Regions from separate parts of the Bradyrhizobium sp. HKCCYLRH3097 genome, predicted to be linked through region 3. Evidence: predicted binding sites of a transcription regulator. Region 3 holds the regulator's gene; each other region holds the start of a gene.
The links. The regulator PhoB, encoded in region 3, activates phosphate uptake and scavenging genes when phosphate is short. The targets are predictions, from matches to a motif close to TGTCATNNANCTGTCAT.
Positions count from the first base shown of each region.

Region 1: ACQR0U_RS08620 (DUF47 domain-containing protein) is a predicted target of PhoB. The motif match lies at 1,947-1,963, and genes of this name have one in related genera.
Region 2: phnF (phosphonate metabolism transcriptional regulator PhnF) is a predicted target of PhoB. The motif match lies at 4,054-4,070, and genes of this name have one in related genera.

Region 1 is NZ_JBNPTX010000002.1:636,450-643,073, forward strand. Features, by position in the region: gene ACQR0U_RS08610 (peptide chain release factor 3) at 1-99, opposite strand, end outside; gene ACQR0U_RS08615 (inorganic phosphate transporter) at 239-1,246, opposite strand; gene ACQR0U_RS08620 (DUF47 domain-containing protein) at 1,261-1,905, opposite strand; gene ACQR0U_RS08625 (branched-chain amino acid ABC transporter permease) at 2,049-3,017, opposite strand; gene ACQR0U_RS08630 (branched-chain amino acid ABC transporter permease) at 3,019-3,882, opposite strand; gene ACQR0U_RS08635 (ABC transporter substrate-binding protein) at 3,962-5,185, opposite strand; gene ACQR0U_RS08640 (ABC transporter ATP-binding protein) at 5,301-6,047, opposite strand; gene ACQR0U_RS08645 (ABC transporter ATP-binding protein) at 6,040-6,624, opposite strand, start outside.
Region 2 is NZ_JBNPTX010000010.1:220,049-226,672, reverse strand. Features, by position in the region: gene ACQR0U_RS23520 (ABC transporter permease) at 1-556, shown strand, start outside; gene ACQR0U_RS23515 (ABC transporter permease) at 561-1,346, shown strand; gene ACQR0U_RS23510 (ABC transporter ATP-binding protein) at 1,352-2,404, shown strand; gene ACQR0U_RS23505 (phosphodiesterase) at 2,412-3,254, shown strand; gene phnF (phosphonate metabolism transcriptional regulator PhnF) at 3,290-4,015, opposite strand; gene phnG (phosphonate C-P lyase system protein PhnG) at 4,135-4,590, shown strand; gene phnH (phosphonate C-P lyase system protein PhnH) at 4,590-5,201, shown strand; gene ACQR0U_RS23485 (carbon-phosphorus lyase complex subunit PhnI) at 5,205-6,308, shown strand; gene ACQR0U_RS23480 (alpha-D-ribose 1-methylphosphonate 5-phosphate C-P-lyase PhnJ) at 6,305-6,624, shown strand, end outside.
Region 3 is NZ_JBNPTX010000003.1:313,000-319,623, forward strand. Features, by position in the region: gene ACQR0U_RS10420 (HoxN/HupN/NixA family nickel/cobalt transporter) at 1-408, opposite strand, end outside; gene ACQR0U_RS10425 (trypsin-like serine protease) at 585-1,901, opposite strand; gene phoB (phosphate regulon transcriptional regulator PhoB) at 2,049-2,756, opposite strand; gene phoU (phosphate signaling complex protein PhoU) at 2,773-3,489, opposite strand; gene pstB (phosphate ABC transporter ATP-binding protein PstB) at 3,520-4,341, opposite strand; gene pstA (phosphate ABC transporter permease PstA) at 4,338-5,219, opposite strand; gene pstC (phosphate ABC transporter permease subunit PstC) at 5,223-6,221, opposite strand; gene pstS (phosphate ABC transporter substrate-binding protein PstS) at 6,319-6,624, opposite strand, start outside.

The sequences.
Region 1 (6,624 bases), on a different contig from region 3:
GTCCGGGTGCGAGATGATGGCGAAGGTGCGCCGGCGCGCGACCTCATCGGAGAGCGCGGAGCGGGACGGCTGTTCGGTCGTCAAACTTGTATCGGACATGAGGCGGCGGACGTCGTTTCGGGGCCAGAGAGCGGGCGATTTGATGGGAAAGGCGCGGGATCACGGCCGCCGCGCGCCCTCCATATAGGCGTTTTGCACCGCAACTCCAACCGGCGAGTTGCCCCTCGCCCGCCCCGGATCAGTGCCGGAGCACCGACACCAGCCAGAACGTCAGCGCCGAGACGATGGCCGAGGCCGGAATCGTGAAGATCCAGGCGTAGACGATCGATCCGGCCACGTTCCAGCGCACCGCGGAGGCGCGGCGGGCGGCGCCGACGCCGACGATCGCGCCGGTGATGGTGTGGGTGGTCGACACCGGCACGCCGAGGAACGTCGCCAGGAACAGCGTGATGGCGCCGCCGGTCTCGGCGCAGAAGCCCTGCATCGGGTTGAGCTTGGTGATGCGCAGGCCCATGGTGCGGACGATGCGCCAGCCGCCCATCAGGGTGCCAAGCGCCATCGCGGCCTGGCACGACAGCACGACCCAGAACGGCACCGTGAACTGCTCGCCGAGACGGCCCTGCGAGTACAACAGCACGGCGATGATGCCCATCGTCTTCTGCGCGTCGTTGCCGCCATGGCCGAGCGAATAGAGCGAGGCCGAGGCGAATTGCAGGATGCGGAAGGCGCGGTCGACCGCGAACGGCGTCGAGCGTACCGAGGCCCAGGACACGATCGCGACCAGGATCATCGCCAGCACCAGCCCGACCAGCGGCGACAGCACGATCGCGAGCACGGTCTTGGACAGGCCGCTCCACACGGTGGCCGAGATGCCGGCCTTGGCGACCCCTGCCCCGACCAGCCCGCCGATCAGCGCATGCGAGCTCGACGACGGAATGCCGGCGGCCCAGGTGACCAGGTTCCAGACGATGGCGCCGACCAGGGCAGCGAAGATCACCTGCGCGTCGACGATGGCGGGATCGATGATGCCGGTGCCGATGGTCTGGGCGACGTGGAGGCCGAACACGCCAAACGCCACGAAATTGAAGAATGCGGCCCAGAACACCGCATATTGCGGCCGCAGCACGCGGGTCGAAACGATGGTCGCGATCGAGTTGGCGGCGTCGTGCAGGCCGTTGAGGAAATCGAAGGCGAGTGCGACGGCGATGAGGCCGACCAGGATCGGAAGGCCGAGTTGAGCGTCCACGGCGCGGCCCTACCCTAGACCTGTTCGATCATGATCGAATTGATCTCGTTGGCGACGTCGTCGAAGCGGTCGGCGACCTTCTCCAGATGGTCATAGATCTCGGCGCCGACGATGAAATCCATCGTGTTGGCGTTGCGGTGCTTGAGGAACAGCTCCTTCAGCCCGATGTCGTGGAGATCGTCGACCCGTCCCTCGAGCTTGGTCATCTCCTCGGTGATCGCGGTGATCATCGGCACGTTCTGACCGATCGCCTGCAACAGCGGCAACGCCTTTCCGATCAGGTTGGCGCAGTCGACCAGCAAGGTGCCCATCTCGCGCATGGTCGGCTCGAACTCCTTGACCTCGAACAGCACCACGGCCTTGGCGGTCTGCTGCATCTGGTCGATGGCGTCGTCCATCGAGGTGATCAGGTTCTTGATGTCGCCGCGGTCGAATGGGGTGATGAAAGTGCGGCGGACAGCGGTCAGCACTTCGCGGGTGATGTTGTCGGCCTCGTTCTCGAGCTGGCTGACGCGCTGGCAATGCCTGAGGATGTCGTCGCCGCCCTGCAGCATGTCCTGCAGCGCATGGGCGCCTTGAATCACCACCTTGTTGTGGCGGGCGAACAAATCGAAAAACCGCTCCTCCCGCGGGAGGACGGCGCGAAACCAGTGCAGCATGGGACGAGATCCATCCATTCCGAAACGGGCCAGGGCCGGCCCGTCACAGAACTGTCATACTCCGGATCGCGCACCAGCAGAAGCGGTGGCCGGATCATCCACCGCTTTCTGCCCTTTCGACGATCTCTTTTCAGATCAATGACTTAGAGGGATCGCTTGAACAGATGGGCGATTTCCCCGACGACGCCGCGGCGGAAGGTGAGCACGCAGGCGACGAAGATCACGCCCTGGATCACCGTCACCCACTGGCCGAAGCCGGACAGATATTGCTGCATGCCGACGATCACGAACGCGCCGACGACGGGGCCGAACACGGTGCCGAGCCCACCGACCAGGGTCATGAGCACGATCTGGCCGGACATCCCGACCTCGACGTCGGTCAGCGAGGCATTCTGGGCGACGAACACCTTCAGCGCACCGGCGAGGCCCGCCAGCGTCCCCGACAGGATGAAGGCGAGCAGCTTGTAATGGTCGGTCTTGTAGCCCAGCGAGATCGCGCGCTGCTCGTTCTCACGGATCGATTTCAGCACCTCGCCGAACGGCGAGTTGATGGTGCGGAAGATCAGCAGGAAGCCGGCGAGGAAGCCGACCAGCACGACGTAATAGAGCACCGTCGGCTTGGACAGGTCGAGGATGCCGAACATCCGGCCCTGCGGAATGCCCTGGATGCCGTCCTCGCCATGGGTGAACGGCGCCTGCAGATAGATGAAGTACAGGAGCTGCGACAGCGCCAGGGTGATCATCGCGAAATAGATGCCCTGGCGTCGGATCGAGATGTAGCCGGTGATCACCGACAGGACGAACGATCCGGCGACGCCCGTCAGGATGCCGAGCTCGGGCGGCAGCCCCCACACCTTCAGCGCGTGGGCACTGCAATAGCCGGCCGTTCCCAGGAACATCGCATGGCCGAACGACAGCAGGCCGCCATAGCCGATCAGGAGGTTGAAGGCGCAGGCCAGCAGCGCGAAGCACAGCGCCTGCATGACGAAGAACGGGTAGAGCCCGGTCCACGGCACGATCGCCAGCAGCGCTGTCATGATGACGAACACGATCATCTCATCGCGCATCGCGCGCGGGGTGATCGGCAGGGTTGCGTCGGTGATGGATGTCATGTCAGGCCGCCCGTCCGGTCAGACCCGTCGGCTTCACCAGCAGCACCAGGACCATCAGAACGAAGACCACGGTGTTGGAAGCCTCGGGATAGAAATATTTGGTCAGTCCCTCGATCACGCCGAGCAGGAAGCCGGTGATGATCGAGCCCATGATCGAACCCATGCCGCCGATCACGACCACCGCGAACACCACGATGATGATGTGCTCGCCCATCAGCGGCCGCACCTGGTTGATCGGCGCCGACAACACGCCGGCCAGCGCCGCGAGCCCGACGCCGAGGCCGTAGGTCAGCGTGATCATGCGCGGCACGTTGATGCCGAACGCCCGCACCAAGGTCGGATTCTCGGTGGCGGCGCGCAGGTAGGCGCCGAGCCGGGTCCGCTCGATCAGGAACCAGGTCGCCAGACAGACGACCAGGGAGAATATGACGACCCAGCCGCGATAGACCGGCAGATACATGAAGCCGAGGTTCATGCCGCCGCGGAGCTGATCCGGGATCGCATAAGGCAGGCCGGACGAGCCGAAGAAGTTCTGGAACACGCCCTGGATGATCAGCGCCAATCCGAACGTCAGCAGCAGTCCGTAGAGATGGTCGAGCCCGGCAATCCATTGCAGCATGGTGCGCTCGAGGACCATGCCGAAGATGCCGACGATGATCGGCGCCAGGAGCAGCGCCCACCAATAATTGATGCCGCCGAGGTTCAGCAGGAAATAGGCGCAGAACGCGCCCATCATGTAGAGCGCGCCATGGGCGAAATTGATGATGTTGAGCATGCCGAAGATGACGGCAAGCCCGAGACTGAGCAGCGCGTAGAACGAGCCGTTGATCAGTCCGACCAGGAGCTGTGCGTAGAGGGCCTGCATCGTCTTGTTTCTGTTTTCTCTCGGCGTTTCCCAGAAGATGGCGGCCCCGGCGACGTTCAGCCGCCGGAGCCACAGCGGTTCATTTCTTCAACAAGGCGCACGCGCTCTTGTCGAGCGGCGTGAAGGCCTGGTCGCCCGGTACCGAGCCGACCAGCTTGTAGAGATCCCACGGGCCCTTGGACTCCGAGGGCTTCTTGACCTCGAACAGATAGGCGGTGTGGATGGTGCGGCCGTTCGGCTGGATCTCGCCCTTGCCGAACAGCGCATCGTCGGTCGGGATCGACTTCATCTTGTCGACGATCTTGACGCCGTCATGCGGGTTCTCGCCGAGCGCCTCCAGCGCCTTGAAGTAATGCATCAAGCCGGCATAGACGCCCGCCTGCACCATGGTCGGCGGCGCGCCGTTCTTCATGCGCTTGGCGAAGCGCTCGGAGAAGACGCGGGTCTGGTCGTTCATGTCCCAGTAGAAGGTCTCGGTGAAGTTGAGGCCCTGCGCGATGTCGAGCCCGATCGACTTGACGTCGGTCAGGAACAACAGCAGCGCGGCAAGCTTCTGGCCGCCCTTATTGATGCCGAACTCAGCCGCCTGCTTGATCGTATTGGTGGTATCGCCGCCGGCATTGGCGAGGCCGATGACCTTGGCGTTCGACGACTGCGCCTGCAGCAGGAAGGAGGAGAAGTCGGAGGTGTTGAGCGGATGCTTGACGCCGCCGATCACCTTGCCGCCATTGGCGGTCACGACCGCCGTGGTGTCGCGCTCCAGCGCGGCGCCGAAGGCGTAGTCTGCCGTCAGGAAGAACCAGGTCGAGCCGCCCGCCTTGACCAGCGCCTGGCCGGTGGTGTGCGCGAGCATGTAGGTGTCGTAGGTCCAGTGCACCGTGTTGGGCGAGCACTGCGCGTTGGTGAGATCCGAGGTCGCAGCGCCCGAATTGATGTAGACGCCGTTCTTTTCCTTGACGACGTTGTTCACCGCCAGCGCCACGCCCGAGTTCGGCACGTCGACGATGACGTCGACCTTGTCGACGTCGAACCACTGGCGCGCGATCGAGGTGCCAATATCCGGCTTGTTCTGGTGATCGCCGGAGATGACGTCGATCTTCCAGCCCTTCGCGGTGAGGCCGGAATCCTCGATCGCCATCTGCGCTGCGAGTGTCGAGCCGGGACCGCCGAGATCGGCATAAAGACCCGACTGATCGGACAGCGCGCCGATCTTGACGGTCTTGTCGCCGGCCGAAGCGACGCTGCCAGCGGCGAGAGTGAGTGCCGTTCCCAGCAGCAGCGACGCGATGAATTTGCTCTTCATTTCCAACTTCCAGAACTTTCCAAGAAAACTGCCAAGAGAACTGCCAAGAGATTCTACCAAGAAAACCGCGAGAAAACCGCGGAAGGAACTGCCAGGTCAGCGCCGCTGGCGCTGGTCAGACGCCGAGATAAGTATGCAGCTTGTCCATGTTGGCCGACAGATCGGCATTGGCGAAGCCGTCGATGACCTTGCCGTGCTCGACGACGTAGTAGCGATCAGCGACCGTCGAGGCGAAACGGAAGTTCTGCTCGACGAGGAGAATCGTGAAGCCTTCCTTCTTCAGCCGCGCGATGGTGTGGCCGATCTGCTGGATGATGACGGGCGCGAGACCCTCGGTCGGCTCGTCCAGCATCAGGAAGCTGGCACCGGTGCGCAGGATGCGCGCGATCGCCAGCATCTGCTGCTCGCCGCCGGAAAGCTTGGTGCCCTGGCTCTTCAGCCGCTCCTTCAGATTCGGAAACAGCTCGAAGATCTGGTCGAGCGTCAGGCCGCCCGGCCGCACAACCGGCGGCAGCAGCAGGTTCTCGCGGACATCGAGGCTCGCGAAGATGCCGCGCTCCTCCGGGCACAGCGCGATGCCGAGCCGCGCGATCTTGTCGGAGGTCATGCGGATCAGCTGCTGGCCGTTGAACTGAACCGAGCCGGTGCGCTTGCCGATGATCCCCATGATCGATTTCAGGGTCGTGGTCTTGCCGGCGCCGTTGCGCCCGAGCAGGGTGACGACCTCGCCGGCATTCACGTTGAAGTTCATGCCGTGGAGAATGTGGGACTCGCCGTACCAGCTCTCGAGGTTGTTGACGTCGAGAATGGTGCTGGTCGCAGCCGCCTGCCCTGGCTTCGTGGCCGTCATCACCTCAGGCATGTCCGGCTCCCAGATAGGCTTCCTTGACGCGCTCATCCTTGGAGAGCTCAGAATACGGCCCTTCCGTCAGCACCTGCCCGCGCGTCAGCACGGTGATGGTGTCGGAGAGGTTGGCGACGACGCTGAGATTATGCTCGACCATCAGGATCGTGTATTTGGCGGAGATGCGCTGGATCAGCGCGGCGATCTTGTCGATGTCCTCGTGGCCCATGCCGGCCATCGGCTCGTCCAGCAGCATCATCTCCGGATCGAGCGCCAGCGTGGTCGCGATCTCCAGCGCGCGCTTGCGCCCATAGGGCATTTCGACTGCCGGAATATTGGCGAACTCGCTGAGGCCGACGTCGTCGAGCAGCTCGAGCGCCCGGCTGTTGAAGCGGTTCAGAACGCTCTTGGAGCGCCAGAAGTCGAACGACGAGCCATGCTGCCGCTGCAGGGCGACGCGGACGTTCTCCAGCGCCGTCATATGCGGAAACACCGCCGAGATCTGGAACGAGCGGACCAGGCCGAGCCGTGCCACGTCGGCCGGCGCCGTCGCCGTAATATCCTGACCCTTATAGAGAATCTTGCCGGCCGACGG
Region 2 (6,624 bases), on a different contig from region 3:
GGGCCGCGCGATCCTGGTTGCGATCCTGACGTTTCCGCTCGCTTTTCCGGGCGTTGTGGTCGGCTTCATGATCATCCTTCTGGCTGGCCGTCAGGGGCTGATCGGCGAGGTCTCGTCCCGGCTCACCGGCGACAAGCTCGTATTCGCCTATTCGATCTACGGGCTGTTCCTCGGCTATCTCTATTTCTCGATTCCGCGGGTGATCCTCACGATCATGGCTGCCGCGCAGAAGCTGGACCCGGGGCTGGAGGAGGCCGCGCGCTCGCTCGGCGCAAGCCCCTGGGCCGTGCTGCGCGACGTGATTCTGCCGGCACTGACCCCGGCGCTGATCGCATCCGGCGCAATCGCGTTCGCGACGGCGATGGGCGCGTTCGGAACGGCATTCACCTTGGCCACGAACATCGACGTGTTGCCGATGCTGATCTACACGGAGTTCACGCTGGCCGGAAACCTGGCCACCTCGGCGGCGCTCTCGGTCGGCCTTGGCCTGATGACCTGGCTGATGCTCGCATTGGCGCGCTCCTTCGCCGGCAGCTCGGTGGCAGCGGCAGGGTAGGCACGTGCGCGACAGAGCCATCTTCATTCTTCAACTGCTGTTCACACTGCTGGTCGCCGCCTTCCTGGCCGTGCCGGCCGGCCTTTCGATCGCCGCGGGCGTGACCGTCAACTACTTCCGCGGCATTCAATCCGGCGTGACGCTGCAGTGGGTGGCCCAGGTCTGGGAGCTCTACGCGGGCACGATCATGGCATCGATCCTGATCGCGCTGGGCACGCTGGCGGTCACGCTCGTGGTCGGTGTTCCCGCTGCCTATGCGCTGTACGTTCGCGGCGGACGGCTGGCGCGGCTGGTCGAGGAGATCATCACCTTGCCGCTCGCGATTCCCGGGCTCGCCATCGCGCTCGCGCTGTTGCTCACCTATGGCGGGGCGGGAAGCTTCCGCCGCTCATGGCTGTTCATCCTCGCCGGCCATGTGATCTTTACGATGCCATTCATGGTGCGGTCCGTTATGGCCGTGTTCTCGACGATCGACGTGAAGTCGCTCGACGAAGGTGCCGCATCGGTCGGAGCCGCGCCATGGCGCCGCTTCATCGACGTCATCGTTCCCAACGCCGCGCCCGGCATCCTGGCGGGCAGCCTCATGGTGGTGACACTATCTCTCGGAGAGTTCAACCTGACCTGGATGTTGCATACGCCGCTGACCAAGACATTGCCCGTCGGCCTCGCCGACAGCTACGCATCGATGCGGCTCGAGGTCGCGTCCGCCTACACGCTGATCTTCTTCGTCATGATCATCCCGCTGCTGGTGGCCATGCAATGGATCGGCGAGAGAGGAAGCCTGAGGTGAGCACGATGACCCGGCATGGAGCCGCCCTCAAGGTGGAGAATTGCGGCAAGACCTTTGCCGACGGGACCTGCGCGCTTGCGCGCGCCACGCTCGACATCGCGCAGAGCGAGACGCTGGTGCTGTTGGGGCCGTCCGGCTGCGGCAAGACCACGCTGCTGCGGATCGTGGCCGGGCTCGAAACACCCGATGCGGGCGGGCGCGTGCTTTTCGGCGGCAAGGATCTGACGAGGCAGCCGATCGAGAAACGCAATGTCGGCATGGTGTTTCAATCCTACGCGCTGTTCCCCAACATGACCGTCGCGGACAATATCGGCTACGGGCTCAAGATCCGCGGCGTGCCCAAGCCGGAGCGCGCCGCGCGGGTCGCCGAGCTGGTCGCGCTGACCAACCTCGCCGGCCTCGAAGATCGGCGCATCGATCAGCTCTCGGGCGGTCAGCGCCAGCGCGTCGCGCTCGCGCGCGCGGTCGCCATCCGGCCGAGCGTGCTGCTGCTCGACGAGCCGCTCACCGCCTTGGACGCAGCGCTCCGCGAGCGGTTGCGCGGCGAGCTCAACGGCCTGTTGCGAACGCTCGGAATCACGGCAATCTACGTCACGCATGACCAGGCCGAAGCCATGGAGCTCGGCGACCGCATCGTCGTGATGCGCAAGGGCGCCATCGCCCAGATCGGGACGCCGCGCGAGATCTATTTCTCGCCCGCCGATCGATTCGTCGCGGAGTTCGTCGGCGCGGCCAACATCATCGAGGCGCCGATCGACGGCGCCCAGCTCGTTCTGCCGGGAGGTCGGCAGCCGATCGCCGATCCCGGTCCACGTAACCTGGCGGTGGCGATGGTTCGGCCGGAAACGATCGGGATCGTCGATGCCGCGGCATCGAGTCTGACTGGCGTCGTCGACAGCGTCCGCTTTGTCGGCGACCGGCAGCGGATCATCGTCCGCGACGCCGCCTCAATTGCACTGACCGTGGACGCGCCGAATTCGATCAGGGTCGCTGCGGGAGAGCGGATCGGCCTGCGGATTGCACCGGACTCCATTCGGCTGTTGCCGGAGAAAGGCTGATCTGCTGATGACCAAGAGCCCCGTCGTCATCGCCCAGATATCCGACCTGCACATCAAGGCGCCCGGCCGGCTCGCCTACCGCCGCGTCGATACGGCGCGCGCGTTGACCCGTTGCATCACGGAGCTCAACCGGTTCGAGCCGAAGCTCGATCTGGTGGTGATCTCCGGCGATCTCGTCGATACGCCGTTGTCGGCCGAGTACGATCATCTCAAGGATCTTCTCGCCGAGCTCGAAACTCCATTCGTCGCCGTGCCCGGCAATCACGATTCACGCGAGCTGATGCGCGCGGCGTTTCCGGACGCTCTGCATGGTCAGCCCACCGGTCCGCTGAACCGGTGCGTGGAGTTGGCCGATCTCGATCTGCTTCTGCTCGATTCCAGCGTGCCCGGCCATCCGCATGGCGAGCTCGATGAAGCGAGTCTGCAATGGCTCGACGCCGCGCTGTCCGGATCCAGCGAAAGGCCGGCCCTGCTGTTTCTGCACCACCCGCCGTTCGCCACTGGCATCTGGCACATGGACCGGCAGAACCTGCGCAACGCCGACGATCTCGCGGCCGTCCTCACGCGCCATCCGCGGGTGCAACTGATCGGGTGCGGTCACGTTCATCGCGCGACGCTGACCCGGTTTGCGGGCATCCCCTGCACGATCTGCCCGGCACCGAACCATGCCGTCGCGCTCGACCTGGCCGAGCTTCGCCCGCCATCCTTCCGGATCGAGCCACCGGCCTTTCACCTTCATGCCTGGTTTCCAGGACCGGGATTTGGAACGGTCGTCACGCATCAGGTGCCGATCGGGATTTTCAACGGGCCGCATCCGTTCTTCAATCAGGACGGCACGCTCATCGACTGAGGGCGCAAGAACGAAGCGAGGCGGCGGGGTCTGGTCTAGCTCTCGACCTCGAACGTCACGCGCTCCGCCGCGAAGCGCGAGCGCTTGCTGACCAGCGGCGTCCCATCGGCATCGATGTCGGTGCTGTCGACCACCAGCACCGGACGGCCCAGCGCGAGGTCGAGCCGTGCGGCGTCGCTCGCGTCGGCGATGGCCGCCGTGATCCTGGTCGCGCCGCGGCGATAGTCGCGAATGCCGTAATGCGCAAGCAGCGCCGTCATCGAGCGGAGCGATGCGAAGATGTGGCCGGCCTCGGGAAATCGCTCGGACGACAGCCAGGACGTGCTGACGCAGATGGGGGTCTTGTCGGCAAGACGCAGTGCCTCGATTCGGACCAGCGGCGCCCCCGTCTTCAGTCGGAGCGCGTGCGCGAGTTCGCGCGTCGCCGACTCTTCGGACGCTGCGATCAACTGTCCGCGCGGCTCGCGCCCGCCGGCGCCCACGATCTCGGAGAACCTGGTTCGCGATCTCAGGGGATATGACAGACGAGGCGCTTCGACATAAGTGCCGCTGCCGCGCTCGGCGCGCACGAGGCCGCGCTCGGCCAAGGTCGCGAGCGCGCGACGCACCGTATGACGGTTGACGCGGTAGGTTTCGGCGATCTCGGTCTCGCCGGGCAGGCGGGTGCCGGCCGCGAAGCGGCCGTCGGCGATGTCGCGCTCGATGCCGTCGGCCACCCGGCGCCACAGTGCCACGCCCGAGTCGGCGCCCTGCATGCTCATCTGCGGTTCTCCGCTGCGCGACCTGAAAATCACGCCCATGTCATCAAACAGTCATGGCGCTTCGTTACGAAGTTGTCTATTAACATAGACAACTTCGCGATAGCAAGTTCGAGGTGACGATGGAGGGCGAGACCGCGATGCAGGACCGGCGCAGGACGGCGATGCGGGTATTGGCGCATGCCTCGCATGAGGACATCCGCGTCAGGCTCGACGGACTGGCGCTGCCTGAGTATCGCGACCTGCGTCCGGCGGAGAATGGTCTCGTGATGCTGCGGGGCCGGATCGGCGGTGATGGTGCGCCGTTCAATGTCGGCGAAGCGACGGTGTCGCGCGCCGCGGTACGGCTGGAGAGCGGCGAGGTCGGGTTCGGCTATGTGCTCGGACGAGACGCCGGGAAGGCGCGTCTGATGGCGCTGTGTGACGCGATGATCCAGTCGTCGAGCCATGCGCGATCGATCGAGACTCAGGTGGTCGCGCCGCTGCAGGAGCTGATGCGCGCATCGCGGGAGCATCGAGCGGAGGAGGCTGCGGCCACGCGTGTCGATTTCTATACGATGGTGCGAGGAGAAAGCTGATGGCTGCTGCCGCTTCCGATCTGCAGCCTGGTTTCGCCGACAATGTCCTGTCCGCGCAATCGACCTTCCGTACCGTCATGGAGGCCATGGCGCGTCCGGGCAATGTGCGGCAGGTCGAGGGCAATGTCGGCCGGCCGTCGTCGTTGATGCCTGGTGCTGCCGCGATCGCGTTGACCTTGTTCGATCACGATACGCCGATCTGGCTCGATGCGCCGCTCGCCGGCACGCCCGAGGTCGGCGCCTGGCTCAAGTTTCACACCGGGGCGCCGATCGTCGCCGATGCCGCGCTCGCCTGCTTTGCGGTGGCGGCGGACGCCGAAGCGCTGCCTGATCTGGATTCATTCGCGCTCGGCAGTGCTGAATACCCTGATCGCTCGACGACGCTGATCCTGCAGGTGCCGAGCTTGTCCGGAGGGCCGGCGTTCAAGCTGCGCGGTCCTGGCATCGACGGGACGACATCGTTCCGTGCAACGGTCGCGCCCGCCGATCTGTTCGAGCGGCTGTCGATCAATGAGAAGCTGTTTCCGCGTGGTGTCGATGTGGTGCTGGTCGATGGCTCGTCCATCGTCGCCATCCCGCGAACGACCCGACTCGTTTCCGCAGGAGAGTGAGGCATGTATGTTGCCGTCAAGGGTGGCGAGCGCGCCATCGAGAACGCGCACCGGCTGCTGGCGCATGAACGCCGGGGTGATCGCGATGTGCCCGAACTTTCGCTGGCGCAGATCTCCGAGCAGTTGGGGCTTGCCGTCGATCGCGTGATGACCGAGGGCTCGCTGTACGACCGCGAGCTCGCGTCGCTCGCAATCAAGCAGGCACGCGGTGATCTGATCGAGGCGATCTTCCTGGTGCGTGCCTTCCGCGCGACCCTGCCGCGCTTCGGTGCGACCGAGCCGGTCGACACCGGTGCGATGCGGGTGCAGCGGCGCGTCTCGTCGACCTTCAAGGACATTCCGGGCGGCCAGGTGCTCGGGCCGACCTTCGACTATACGCATCGGCTGCTCGATCCGCAGTTGGCGGCCGCCGCCGAGCCGGAGCCGCCGGCCCGTGCCGAGGCGCCGAATGCGCCGACGCCGCGTGTCACCGATATTCTCGGCCAGGACGGGCTGATCGAGCCGTCGCCGCAAGCCGATGTTGGCGCGCCGGTCGGCGATCTCACCCGCGATCCCCTAGGCTTTCCCGCGGATCGTGATCTGCGGTTGCAGAATCTCGCACGCGGTGATGAGGGCTTTCTGCTCGCGCTCGGCTACTCGACCCAGCGCGGCTACGGCCGCAACCATCCCTTCGCCGGCGAAATCCGCTTCGGCGAAGTCGAGGTCGAGTTCTTGGCCGAGGAGATCGGCTTTGCGGTGCCGCTCGGATCGATCGAGCTGACCGAATGCCAGATGGTGAACCAGTTCAAGGGGTCGGCGACCGAGCCGCCGTGCTTCACGCGCGGTTATGGCCTCGCCTTCGGGCAGAGCGAGCGCAAGACGATGTCGATGGCGCTGGTCGACCGCGCCTTGCGGGCGCGCGAGCTCGGCGAGGACATGGTCGCGCCGGCGCAGGATGAGGAGTTCGTGATGTCGCACTCCGACAACGTGCAGGCGACCGGGTTCGTCGAGCATCTGAAGCTGCCGCATTATGTCGACTTCCAGTCCGAGCTCGGCCTGCTGCGCAAGCTGCGCCAGGAGTTCGCCGAGGCCAATGCCGCTCCCGAATTGAAGGAGGCTGCGGAATGAACGCGCCGACCTACAATTTCGCCTATCTCGACGAGCAGACCAAGCGGATGATCCGTCGCGCGATCCTGAAGGCGATCGCGATTCCCGGCTATCAGGTGCCGTTCGCGAGCCGCGAGATGCCGATGCCCTATGGCTGGGGCACCGGCGGCGTACAGGTCACCGCCGCCATTCTCGGTCCCGACGACGTGCTCAAGGTCATCGACCAGGGCTCGGACGATACGACCAATGCGATCTCGATCCGCAAGTTCTTCGCCAAGACCGCGGGCGTTGCGACCACGACGTCGACGGAAGAGGCGAGCGTGATCCAGACCCGGCA
Region 3 (6,624 bases):
CGTGCCGATGACGCCGCCGATCGCCCTGATCGCGCTCTCTTCATCCAGGAGGTCGGCGCCGGCGATGAGGCTCACGACGATGGTGGCGATGACGACGACGCTGGAATGGCCGAGCGCAAAATACAGGCCGGCGGCGCGCGGGGCGCTACCGTCCTGCACCAGCTTCCGTACGACGTTGTCGATCGCCGCGATGTGATCCGCATCGACCGCATGGCGCAGTCCGAGCAGCCAGGCCAGCATCGCGGTGCCGACGATGGCGGGCCGGTCGGCATAGAGCGCGAACGCCCAGGCCCAGGCGAGCGCGTTGGCGGCGACCAGCCCGCCGACGAGCGCAACGTTGCGGCCGGGCTGCGATCGCCACCACAGCAGCCGAGGGGCACGAGGATGATCAATTTGAACAATCGTCATACTCGGACTATAGCAAGAGCCAGGCCAGTTCGGTAAAGCCCCCCGCTGCAGGCAAAAGCTGCGGGAAAACGTGGGCGGCCCTTCCCGGATTGCCCTCTTGCTTGGCAACCCGCTATCCAGTCACGCACAGATCATGACCAGCGGCGGGACATCCTCTTCTCTCGTCCCTCCTTCGCTCACCGCATCGAGGCACTCTGTGCCGCGATCTCGCGCCGCACGACCGCCTCGAACTGGCTCGCGGGGGCGGCGAACATCAGCCGGGTCTCCTCATGGAACGCCGAGAAGATGCCGACCACGGCCGGCTGTCCGCCGACTTCGGCCATGATGGGGGAGCCCGAATAGCCGAAATTGGCGAGGCAATGCACCGTCAGCAGCATCCCGTCCTTGGTCATGCCGGCGCTGCAATTGCGCTGGCCGGTCGGCGAATAGCGCCGCTCCTGGCCATAGCCGATCTCGGAGATGGTTCCGGCCGTGGTCGCAGCCTGCAATTCCTCGCGCGTCAGCGCCCTGACCTCAACCGGCTTCGACGGCAGCGCGTCCTTCAGCACGATCAACGCCCAATCGGCGGGCGAGCGGTCGAGCGACCACCTGTCGTGCCGGGTCGGGACGAAATCAGGCGCCACGATCAGCTTGTCGGCGACAGACGATGCCGCCGGCGTGCCCCTGTTCATGCCGGCCAGGAAGCGGACGTTGCCGGGGCTGACCTGCGCCACGCCGTTGAACACGCAATGTGCCGCGGTGAGCACGACGCGCGGCGCGACCAGCGTGCCGGTGCACCAGCCGCCGGTCGAGTATTGCGCGACGGTGACGACGCCGATCGACGACGCCGGCCACGAGGTGGGATCGACGACCTCGCCGATGTGGCGGTCGAGCCCGAGCAGTTGCTCCGGACGCGGAGCGGCGATGCCGGCCTCCGCCGATTCCGGCTTCGGCCGCCAGGCCGCAATGGCACTCTGGGCCTGGACGCGCTGCGGCTCGGTCAACTTGACCCGCTGCACGTCGCGGCCGGCCGATCGCACGCCGCTACGGCCCGCCATCACCAGCCAGGCATAGCCCTGCACGACGTCCTGTTTCACACCGCGGCCGTCGAGCAGCATCAGGCCGAGCATGTATTGCGACTGGGCGAAGCCCTGCGCCGCGGCGCGGCTGAACCAGCGGCCGGCTTCGCCGTAATTGCTCGCAACACCTTCGCCATTGACGTAGGCGATGCCGAGATAGTGTTGCGCGACAGCGAGCCCCTGATCGGCGGCCTTGCGGTACCACGCCAGCGCCTCGGCGGGGTTGCGCGGTTGGCCCCAGCCGAAGGCGTGCATGAAGCCGACGTCGAACTGCGCCCGCGCATCGCCCTTGGCGGCCAGCGGCAGCAGCCGTCGCATCGCCGCCGCATGCTGCCCGTTGCCTGCCGCCGCGACCGCGTCTTCGAGCTCGGCGGCCGTGGCGCCCGCCGCGCCGCCGAGCAGCACGGCAAGAGATATGATGATGGTCTTGATCAAGGGCGTCCGCTGGGACCGAAACATCGTGACGGGCCACGAAGCAGACACGATCAAGACGGCGGCGGCGTGGCGGAAAGCGGACCGCGATCTCCTCAATCGGGCCGCCTCGCGCCTCACACCTGCTTCGTGCTCACGCCGGATCGCCCCTTACACCTGCTCGCTCTTGGCGAAGCGGTCATCGAGCGCATAACCGGCGCCGCGCACCGTGCGGATCGGGTCCTGCTCGCGGCCGGGATTGAGCAGCTTGCGCAGGCGGCCGATATGGACGTCGACGGTGCGCTCGTCGATGTAGATGTCGCGGCCCCAGACACTGTCGAGCAGCTGCTCGCGGCTGAACACGCGGCCGGGATGCTCCAGGAAGAACTCGAGCAGGCGGTATTCGGTCGGACCGAGATCGATCGGCCGCCCCGAGCGCGCCACGCGGCGTTTCTCGCGGTCGAGCTCGATGTCGCCATAGGACAGCACGGTCGCCAGCCGCTCCGGACTCGCCCGCCGCAGCAGGCCTTTCACCCGCGCCAGAAGCTCCGGCACCGAGAACGGCTTGACGATGTAGTCGTCGGCGCCGGTCGCGAGGCCGCGCACGCGCTCGCTCTCCTCCCCGCGTGCGGTGAGCATGATGATCGGCAACTGCCGGGTCTCGGTCCGCGCCCGCAGGCGGCGGCACAGCTCGATGCCGGACAGGCCCGGCAGCATCCAGTCGAGCACGACGAGATCGGGAACACGCTCCTTCAGGCGCGTGTCGGCTTCGTCGCCGCGCGCCACGGTCTCGACCTCGTAGCCTTCGGCCTCGAGGTTGTAGCGCAGCAGCGTCGTCAGCGCCTCCTCGTCCTCCACCACCAGAATTCGGGCGCCCATGTCTGAACCGTCTCTCTCAGTTGCCGGGGATCGTCGATGCGAAGCTCGTCATGTCGCCCTTCGGGCGCTTGTCCATGATCTGCTGGCCTTCGATCATATAGAACACCGTCTCGGCGATGTTGGTCGCGTGATCGCCGATGCGCTCGATATTCTTGGCGCAGAACATCAGGTGGATGCAGAACGAGATGTTGCGCGGATCCTCCATCATGTAGGTCAGGAGCTCGCGGAACAGCGAGGTGCAGATGGCATCGACTTCCTCATCGCCCTTCCACACCGTCATCGCGGCCGGCAAATCGTGCGCGGCATAGGCGTCCAGCACCGTCTTGACCTGCGACTGCACGAGATCGGTCATGTGCTCGAGCCCGCGGATCAGCTTCAGCGGATGGAAGTCGCTCTCCAGCGCCGCGACGCGCTTGCCGATGTTCTTGGCGAGATCACCGATACGCTCCAGATCGGTCGCCACGCGCATCGCGCCGACGATCTCACGCAGGTCGACCGCCATCGGCTGTCGCCGGGCGATGGTAAGAACGGCGCGCTCCTCGATGATGCGTTGCAGCTTGTCGACCTCGGCGTCGGTGGCGACCACCTTCTGGCCGAGCGCGATGTCGCGCCGCACCAGCGCATCGACGGAATCGACGATCAGCCGTTCCGCGAGGCCGCCCATCTCCGATACCAGACGGGTGAGGTCCTGCAGATCGCTGTCGAACGCCTTGGCGGTATGTTCACTGGCCATGATGATCTCCTGAAGACAATGTCGTCGGCGTCAGCCGAACCGGCCGGTGATATAATCCTGGGTCCGCCGATCGCTCGGCGAGGTGAAGATCTTGCTGGTGTCGTCGAACTCGATCAGCTCCCCGAGATACATGAAGGCGGTCTTGTCGGAGACGCGCGCCGCCTGCTGCATGTTATGCGTCACGATGGCGATCGTATAGTTTTCGGCGAGTTCCTGGATCAGCTCCTCGACCTTGGCGGTCGAGATCGGATCGAGCGCCGAGCACGGCTCGTCGAACAGGATCACCTCCGGCCGGACCGCCACGGTACGCGCGATGCACAGCCGCTGCTGCTGGCCGCCGGACAGCGACAGGCCCGAGGCGTTGAGCTTGTCCTTGACCTCGTTCCACAGCGCGCCGCCGCGCAGCGCCTTCTCGACCCGGTCGTCCATCTCCGACTTGGAGATCTTCTCATAGAGGCGGATGCCGAAGGCGATGTTCTCGTAGATCGTCATCGGGAACGGCGTCGGCTTCTGGAATACCATGCCGACCCGGGCACGCAGCAGGTTCAGATCGAGCTTGGGATCGAGGATGTTGGTGTTGTCGAGCATCAGCTGCCCGGTCGCCCGCTGCCCCGGATAGAGATCGTACATCCGGTTGAAGATGCGCAGCAGCGTGGACTTGCCGCAGCCGGACGGGCCGATGAACGCGGTGACGCGGTTGGTGCCCAGCGACAGGTTGATGTTCTTCAGCGCGTGATGGTCGCCGTAGTAGAAGTTGAGGTTGCGCGCGGTCACCTTGGCCGGCGCATCCGGAAGCGCCTTGCCGTGAAGAGCGTGATTGGGCTGACTGACGGAGACGGACAGTTCGGTCATTTGGTGTTCCTCTCGGCGCCGAGAATGCGTGCACCGATGTTCAGGGCGAGCACGGCCAGAGTGATGAGAAGGGCTCCGCTCCAGGCCAGTTGTTTCCAGTAGGCATAAGGGCTCTGGACGAAATTGTTGATGGTGACGGGCAGGTTCGCCATCGTCTTGGAAAGGTTGAGGCTCCAGAACTGGTTCGACAGCGCGGTGAACAGCAGAGGCGCGGTCTCGCCGGCGACGCGGGCGGTCGCCAGCAGCACGCCGGTGATGAGGCCCGAGCGCGCCGCCCGATAGGCGATGCGGCGGATCACCAGCGAGCGCGGCAGGCCGAGCGCAGACGCCGCCTCGCGCAGCGGGTTGGGCACGAGCAGCAGCATGTCCTCGGTGGTGCGCAGCACCACCGGGATCACGATGACCGCCAATGCAAGGGAACCCGCGAGTGCCGAGAAGCCGCCCATCGGCACCACGACCGCACCATAGATGAACAGGCCGATGATGATCGAGGGCGCCGACAGCAGGATGTCGTTGATGAAGCGGATCACCGAGGTCAGGCGGTCGTTGCGGCCGTATTCGGCGAGATAGGTGCCGGCAAACAGGCCGAGCGGCGCGCCGATGCCGACGCCGATGATCGTCATGATCAAGGAGCCGACGATGGCGTTGCGCAGGCCGCCTTCGCTGGAGCCGGGCGGTGGCGTGTCGGCGGCAAAAACCTGCAGGCTGAGGCCGGCGAGTCCGTTATAGAACAGCGTGAACAGGATCAGCGCCAGCCAGGTGACGCCGAACATCGCGGCGGCAACGCAGAGGCCGCGGATCACGATGTCTCTGCGGCGCCGGCGCGCATAGATCGGATTGACCGGCGCATCGAGTGTAAGCGTGTCAGCGCTGGACATGGCTTATTTTCCCGCCTTGGCTTCGAGCCGCATGAGCATCAGCCGCGCGCTCGCCAGCACGAAGAAGGTGAGCACGAACAGCAGCAGGCCGAGCAGGATCAGGCTCGACTGGTGCAGCCCGTCGCTCTCCTGGAATTCGGAGGCGATGGCGGCCGAGATCGTGGTGCCCGGTGCGAAGATCGAGGATGAGATCCGGAACGAGTTGCCGATGATGAAGGTCACCGCCATCGTTTCGCCGAGCGCACGTCCCAGCGCCAGCATGACGCCGCCGATCACGCCGACACGGGTGTAGGGAATGACGACGCTGCGCACGACCTCCCAGGTGGTGCAGCCGACCCCGTAGGCGGCTTCCTTCAGCACCGGCGGGACCGTCTTGAACACGTCGACCGAGATCGAGGTGATGAACGGCAGCACCATGATCGCCAGGATCAGCGAGGCGTTGAACAGGCTGAGATAGGACGGCGGACCGGCGAAGATGTCCTGCAGCACGGGGATGCCGGCGCAGAGATTGATCATGAACGGCTGGAACGTATAGGCCAGGAACGGCCCCAGCACGAAGAAGCCCCACATGCCGTAGATGATCGAAGGAATGCCGGCGAGCAGCTCGATGGCAAGTCCGATCGGACGGCGCAGCCATTGCGGGCACAGCTCGGTGAGGAAGATCGCAATGCCCAGACCGACCGGAATGGCGATCAGCATCGCGATGAAGGACGTGACCAAGGTGCCGTAGATCGGGCCGAGCGCCCCGAGCACCGGCGGATCGGCCGACGGCGCCCAGCGCCGCGTCCACAGGAATTCGAAGCCATATTCTCTCATGGCCGGCCATGCGCCGACGATGAGCGACAGGATGATGCCGCCCAGGATCAACAGGACGGAGATCGCGGACAGCCGCGTGATCCAATAGAAGGTCACGTCGCCGAGCTTGAAGGCGCTGAGCGCGCGTGCCCGGTCATAGGGTCCGGCAGCAGCCGCGATATCGCTGACTTCGGTCTGAACCGCCATCTCTGCCAATTCTGCCCCCTGTTCCTTGGACACGCCTCAACCCCGGTAGCGCCCCTCCCCCGGAGGCCGGGAGAGGGGGATTTTCGATACGTCCGGATCAGCTCTTGATGTCGGCCGACCAGGTCTTCTCGATCAGCTTCACGACGCTGTCGGGCATCGGGATGTAGTCGAGCTCCTCAGCCATCTTGGCGCCCTTCTCGAACGACCACTTGAAGAACTTGATGGCTTCGCCGGACGCCGCCTTGTCGGCCGGCTCCTTGTGCATCAGGATGAAGGTCGCCGCCGTCATCGGCCAGGACTTGTCGCCGGGCTGGTTGGCGAGGATCACGTAGTAGCCCGGGGCCTTGGCCCAGTCGGCATTCGCGGCCGCGGCCTGGAAGGCCTCGACGGTCGGCTGCACGGT